Regions from separate parts of the Thalassospira indica genome, predicted to be linked through region 2. Evidence: riboswitches for the same ligand, from Rfam matches in the RefSeq annotation. Region 2 holds a riboswitch; the other holds the start of a gene.
What was found. Region 2 has a riboswitch for thiamine pyrophosphate ahead of DY252_RS10945 (ABC transporter ATP-binding protein). Riboswitches for the same ligand answer to the same signal wherever they lie in the genome.
Positions count from the first base shown of each region.

Region 1: it holds a riboswitch for thiamine pyrophosphate, as region 2 does, so the genes downstream of both, thiM (hydroxyethylthiazole kinase) here and DY252_RS10945 (ABC transporter ATP-binding protein) in region 2, are expected to answer to the same signal.

Region 1 is NZ_CP031555.1:489,023-492,437, reverse strand. It holds gene DY252_RS02360 (Tex family protein) at 1-1,006, shown strand, start outside; TPP riboswitch at 1,124-1,230, shown strand; gene thiM (hydroxyethylthiazole kinase) at 1,301-2,110, shown strand; gene thiE (thiamine phosphate synthase) at 2,107-2,754, shown strand; gene DY252_RS02345 (hypothetical protein) at 2,934-3,239, shown strand.
Region 2 is NZ_CP031555.1:2,317,397-2,320,811, reverse strand. It holds gene DY252_RS10965 (acetoin utilization protein AcuC) at 1-189, opposite strand, end outside; gene DY252_RS10960 (alpha/beta hydrolase family protein) at 341-1,465, shown strand; gene DY252_RS10950 (hypothetical protein) at 1,569-1,766, shown strand; TPP riboswitch at 1,836-1,947, shown strand; gene DY252_RS10945 (ABC transporter ATP-binding protein) at 1,938-2,723, shown strand; gene DY252_RS10940 (ABC transporter permease) at 2,720-3,415, shown strand, end outside.

The DNA.
Region 1 (3,415 bases), 1.8 Mb from region 2:
AGACCCGCTGGCAGAACTGGTGAAGATTGAACCGAAATCCATCGGTGTCGGCCAGTATCAGCATGACGTATCGGAAACCAAACTGGCCCGGTCGCTTGATGCCGTGGTTGAGGATTGCGTGAACGGTGTCGGGGTTGACCTTAACACCGCCTCCATCCCGCTTCTGACCCGTGTGGCTGGCCTGACCGAAACGCTGGCGCGCAATATCGTTGGTTATCGCGACTCCAATGGGGCGTTCCAGTCGCGTGCGGATCTTAAAAAGGTCGAGCGTCTTGGACCAAAGGCGTTCGAGCAGTGCGCGGGCTTCTTGCGTATTCGCGGCGCCAACAATCCGCTTGATGCATCGGCTGTGCACCCGGAAGCCTATCCGCTGGTCGAAAAGATCAGCGCCAAGGCCGCCAAGCCGTTGGCAGAACTGATCGGCGATTCGGCCTTTATCAAGACACTCCGCCCCGAAGATTTTGCCGATGACACATTTGGTGTCCCGACCATCCGCGACATCATCGCCGAGCTTGATAAGCCCGGCCGTGACCCGCGCCCGGAATTCAAGACCGCCAAATTCACCGAAGGTGTCAACGAGATCAAGGATCTGCGTACCGGCATGAAGCTTGAAGGTACCGTCACCAACGTCACCAATTTCGGCGCGTTCGTTGATATCGGCGTGCATCAGGATGGCCTTGTCCATATCTCGCAGCTGGCCGACAAGTTTGTCGAAGATCCCCGCCAGGTGGTCAAGGCAGGCCAGATCGTGTCGGTCACTGTTATGGAAGTCGACGCGCCGCGTAAACGTATCGGGCTTTCGATGAAATCTGCACCGGATTACGAAGGCACGCGTGAAAAACGCGCCGACAATCGCGGCGATGCACCGCGCGGCAACCGTCCGCAGCATTCATCAGGCCCGCGCCATCAGAGCGGCCAAAGCCGTGGCAATGCCCCTGGTAACGCTGGCGGCGATGGCGGTGCAATGGCCGCCGCACTCAAGGCCGCGATGGAACGTCGCAAGTAACCTATCAAAAAAAAGTCTTCGAAACGGCGGGATGGCATATACTATTCCGCCGTTTTTCTTTTGCCCAATCATGCCGATCGGATGAATTGACAGAAGACGGTTTAAAACCCATGTTGAGCACTCACCAAGGGGAGCCCCGACAAGGGGGCTGAGAAACTGCCGCGCAGTGACCCTTTGAACCTGATCCAGTTCATACTGGCGTAGGGACGGTGCGAACGCGGATTACGACGTTTTCCATCTTTCCGACTTCGAACTGGGTCTCCATACGCAAAGTTTCTGCAGTGGAGCCTCGACATGACGACCGAAATTTCCCAGACCGCGACTGAGCTTTTTGAACGCATGCGTGCCACCAATCCGTTGATTCAGTGCATCACCAATTATGTTGCGATGAACTACGCCGCCAATGTTTTACTGGCCGCTGGCGCCTCACCCGCGATGGTTCACACGCCTGAAGAATCCGGTGAATTTGCCGCGATTGCCGGGGCTCTCACGGTCAATATCGGCACTCTTTCGCCCAACTGGGTTGAAGGCATGATTGCCGCGGCCAAGGCGGCCAATAAAGCTGGCAAGCCCTGGGTACTTGATCCAGTGGCGCATTTTGCCACCGGGTATCGCCGCGATGCCGTGGCAGAGCTTTTGAAACTCAAACCCAGCGTCATTCGCGGCAACGCATCGGAAATCATTGCACTTGGCGGCGGTCAAAGTGCCGGTCAGGGTGTCGATAGCGGCGATCCGGTTGAGCAGGCCGAAGAAGCCGCACGCGGCCTTGCCATCGCACAAGGTGCCATTGTTGCGGTTACGGGTGAGGTTGATTTTGTCACTGATGGCAAACGATCCGTGCGCATTGCCGGTGGATCGGACCTGATGCCGAAAATCACCGCCACAGGCTGTTCGCTGACCGCACTTGTTGGCGCCTATCTTGCGGTTGCACCCGATCGGGCGTTTGAAGCCACCATTGCCGCCCTTGGCAATTTTGCCGTGGCGGGTGAAATCGCCGCCAAAACGGCAAACGGCCCAGCATCCTTCATGACCGCCTTTATCGATGGCCTGCATCGCCTTGATGGCGCGACTTATGCCAAGAACCTTCGGGTCAATGTTCAATGAAGTCGTTTGATCTATCGCTTTATCTCGTGCTTGATACCGATCTGTGTCGCGACCATTCGATGGTGGAAACCACGATGGCCGCGATTGCAGGCGGTGCCACCCTCATTCAGCTGCGCGATAAAAAGGCCGGGACCGAGGGCCTCATTCGCGTTGGTCGGGAATTGATGAAGGCGATGGAAGGCACCAACATACCACTGATCGTGAATGACGACATTGATGCCGCCATTGCCATTGGCGCACATGGCCTGCATGTCGGTCAGGATGATCTGCCATCGCAAATTGCCCGCGACCGCCTTGGCCCGGACAAAATCATCGGCCTGTCGATTGAAAGCGAAGATGTCGCGCAAAAGGTGGACCACACGATTGTCGATTATGTCGGCATCGGCCCGATATTTGCCACCGCGACCAAGCCCGACCATAAACCGGCAATCGGATTTGACGGGCTTGAAAAACTGGTGCGGATGGTCGGCCTGCCATCGGTTGCGATTGGCGGGCTTAAGGGTGAACACGCCCTGCCGGTTCTTGAAAGCGGTGCGAACGGTATTGCCGTTGTCTCGGCGATTTGTGGGCAGACTGATCCCGAACAGACCACCGCATATATCGCTAAAAAACTTAAATCAGCGCGGGCTTATCTGTCGCAGTAACCTTGGGCTTTCGCGGTTCAGATTTGCAATGATCAGGGCTGTTATGGGGCGCAAAACGCATGGCTGTTGCGCCCAAATAACAATGACCGGCACGGAAATGCCCCATTTGCGCCGTTAATTTTTCGGCTTCGTAGCGCAAGTTAGCAGGCATCAACCAAGAACAACCGCGCGAGGAAGCCATGCTGAGATCTCTGCGTAGTAAGCCGGTTGCCATTGCCCTGATTGGGCTTATGACGATCACGACAGCCGGGCTGGCTGCAATCAAGGTCGCACCCAAACCGACCACCGACAGCGTTACCATCCATTCCGAAATGGTCCGGGGTGAAGTGACCCTGCGCCACCCGGATGGCACCATCGCCATCAGGCGCGATTGCGTCCGGTTCCCGTGCAAAATTGACATCTCGTCGCTTGAACGCGGGGACTACGATGTCACACTGACAAATGGCGACGAAAGCCAGAAGATGGTAGGACTCTACAAAGAATAGGCATCCCGCCTGCGCCACGACCCAAACCGTTCAATTTTTTCCGGAAAATCCGGGAACGTTTTGATGGCCTGAATGTTCATCATATATCGAACCATTCAAAGGTAATGTGGCGATGCGTTGCATAAACGCTCGTGCGTGCTAGATAAAGTAGCACGGGTGTAACGACCCGGATGCGC
Region 2 (3,415 bases):
CACCCGCGGGATCGCCAGCGGATGCTTGGGACCATAGCTTGAGCCACGATAAATCTCGGCCGCAATCATGCGCGGGGCAGGATCGGCAATACGGTGGTCAGGTATCTCGTCAGAAAGGATCACAATGGCACGCAAGGCAGATTTGGTTGCAGTGCCGAAAGCATTGACCGTTTCATGATGCTCTTTCAAGTTCTGTTTTGTGCAATTCTAGGCTCAGGACCTAGGGCCTTGCACTTACGGGCATGATGCTTTTGGGCTAAACACCTGATTTCATCGACATAACCGGTTGCAAGGCAATTGACGGCCCCCCTGACTTCTCGCAATCTGCAAACACTGCCAAATGGTCCTTGCTGCCACCAACCTGAAAGGCTGTGCCGTGCCATCGCCCCGCCGCATTCGTTACCGCCGCCTTGTCAGGGTGGCGATTGTTCTGTTTGTGCTGCTTGTTGCTGTTCCCGGAAGTCTTGCGCTTATCGGATTGTCTGACTTTGATATCAGCAACCGCCCGACTGAACAGATCAGCTTTTCACACGATGATGCTGTTCTGTCTGGCAGCCTGATCTTGCCAGATGCGCAGCATACAGGCCCGATTGCCCTTCTTGTTCACGGCGATGGCCCGCAGGACCACTTTGCGGGCGATGGCTATTTACCCCTGATCAATGCCCTGCTCGATAGCGGGATCGGTATTTACAGCTGGGACAAGGCCGGCGTCGGCAAAAGCACGGGAAACTGGCTTTCGCAATCCATGAACGACCGCGCAAACGAAGCCGTTGCGGCGTATGACGCAATCAAAACGGCCCATCCCGGAAGCCGACAACAAATCGGCTTTATCGGTTTTTCCCAGGCGGGCTGGGTAATCCCCAAAGCGTCGCGGATGATCCCGGACAATGCCTTTAATGTCATCATTGGCGGGGCGGTGAACTGGCAAAACCAGGGCGATTTTTATACACGCCAACGCCTGTTGGCCGATGGTGCAACACAAGAAGATATCGAACGTCAAATCGAACGCAACCACGTCCGGGACACCGTGATCTTTGCGCCCGACGCAAGTTACGCAACCTACCTTGCAAAAACCAGTGATCCGTCACCGATGGCGTCAGACCGGTACGCATTCGTAAAACGCAATATTGCATCTGACGCAAAAGCAGACCTGGCGCAGCTTGAAACACCGACACTTGCCATGTGGGGGCATGATGATCTGAATGTGGATGCAAAATCCGATGCGGACATCTATCGCGATATCCTGATCGGGCGACATCCTGAAAATGAGGTGGTTGTCATCCCTGATGCCACGCACGGGCTGCTTAGAAGCAATCTGTTCAACTACCAGCTCAGTAGCGAGATGCCGACATCCCGCCAGATGCTTTATGTTGCCCTTGGCCGGTATGCCTATGCGCCCGGCACGTTTGACAAGATCGCGGGCTGGATCAAGCAGGTGGTTGAGGCTTCGACCCCGTACAGATGACGCAAGGGTCCGATGTAACTTATTATGCTGCCCAATTTGGATCGTATCAGGACACGCTGGCGCGTGGCCGAATGATCTTGCCACTTTTGCGCTGTTCAAAAAGATGCGCGATCCAGCCTGCCATGCGCCTGACTGCATTGGCATGATCGCCGCGGAAACAGATGCTGATATTGCCCCGCATGCAGAAGTCACAGACTGGGGCCCGGCCCGACGCATCGCCTTTCCGGTCAGTATCGCAGGAACACCACATCACTGGGATCATCCGGCAGGAAAGCTGCATCGTCATGATGCGCACTGGTAAGCTGTGATCAGGATCAAGTCCAAGAACTGTTACAAAACTTGACGGCAGCGATTTGTCTGCGCATAGTCGCCTGATCTCCGGGGGGGCCGATCGTAAATCGGCTGAGAGGTTTGGTGTTGCCGAACGACCCTTTGAACCTGAACCGGTTAAGACCGGCGTAGGAAGGATCGTATGCGCTGCACAGAACACGCGCCCGACATGGCGCAAAACAATCCAACCAGATTTGATATTGCGCTCCGTGCGGCCCGCGTGGCTTTCAACAGCGTCGATATTTTCCATGATCTAGACCTGACCTTGCAGGCGGGCAGCTTTACCTGCCTGCTCGGTCCAAGTGGTGTCGGCAAAAGCACGCTTTTGCGCTATTTCTCAGGCCTCGTCGAAGGCGATGTTAGCGGGACCATCACCTGTTCGGACAATATCGCGCTTACGGGTCGAGTTGCCTATATGGCACAGCAGGACCTGCTCTTGCCATGGCGCAGTGTTCTTGAAAATGTCGTACTCGGTGCTGTTTTACGCCACGAAAAACCCGATTATGAGAAAGCCTCACATTTACTGACCGAAGTCGGATTGCGTGATGCGGCAAACCTGCGCCCGGCTGAACTGTCTGGTGGCATGAAACAGCGCGCAGCCCTTGCCCGCACATTGATGGAAGATCGCCCGGTCGTTTTGATGGACGAGCCGTTCTCGGCGCTTGATCCGCTCAATCGTCTGCGTTTGCAGGAACTGGCCGCACGGGTGCTGCGGGGCAAGACGGTGTTGCTTGTGACCCACGACCCGCTTGAGGCATTGCGCCTTGGCGATCGGGTTCATGTCCTGACAGGCAGCCCGGCACGCTTGCAAGACGCCATCACGCCCAAGGGCCAAAGCCCGCGCAACATTGCCGATCCCGAGATCCTGGCACAGCAGGCCGAACTGCTCGGCCAACTCGGTGCCGAGCGGTCGGAGGGCGCGGCATGAGCATGCAAAACAATCCTCATACAAATAAAAAAGCACTGTCGGAGCAACGCTGGCTGATCCTTGCGCGGCCGCTGATTATTATCATTGCGCTGATTGCCACTTGGCAATTGTTGGTGATTGTGACCGGTGCGCCGAAATACATGCTGCCACCACCAGCCGATGTTTGGCACACGCTGATCGCACGTCATGCCGTCCTGCTGGATCATGCGAAATACACCATTGCCGAAACCGTGATCGGGCTGTTTGCCGGTGCCGCCCTTGGTACGCTGGCCGCCATTCCGATGGCGCTGTTTTCGCCGGTGCGTTTCTGGTTGATGCCGATTTTGTTGGTTTCGCAGGCCATTCCGTTCTTTGCATTGGCGCCACTTCTGGTGTTGTGGCTGGGCTTTGGGCTGGCATCGAAGATCGCCATGGCGGCCCTGATCATTTTCTTCCCGGTTACCGTCGCCTTTTTCGATGGCCTGTCACGGACGGAAACCGGCTGGCTTGATCTAGCGCGTACCATGGGGGCAAGTCGTTGGCGGCTTTTGACCCATATCCGATTGCCCGCCGCCCTGCCCGCCTTTGCATCGGGCTTTCGGGTTGCCACCGCTGTCGCGCCGATCGGGGCGGTGATTGGTGAGTGGGTCGGGTCCAGTCACGGGTTGGGATATCTGATGCTGCATGCCAATGCGCGGGTTCAGATCGATATG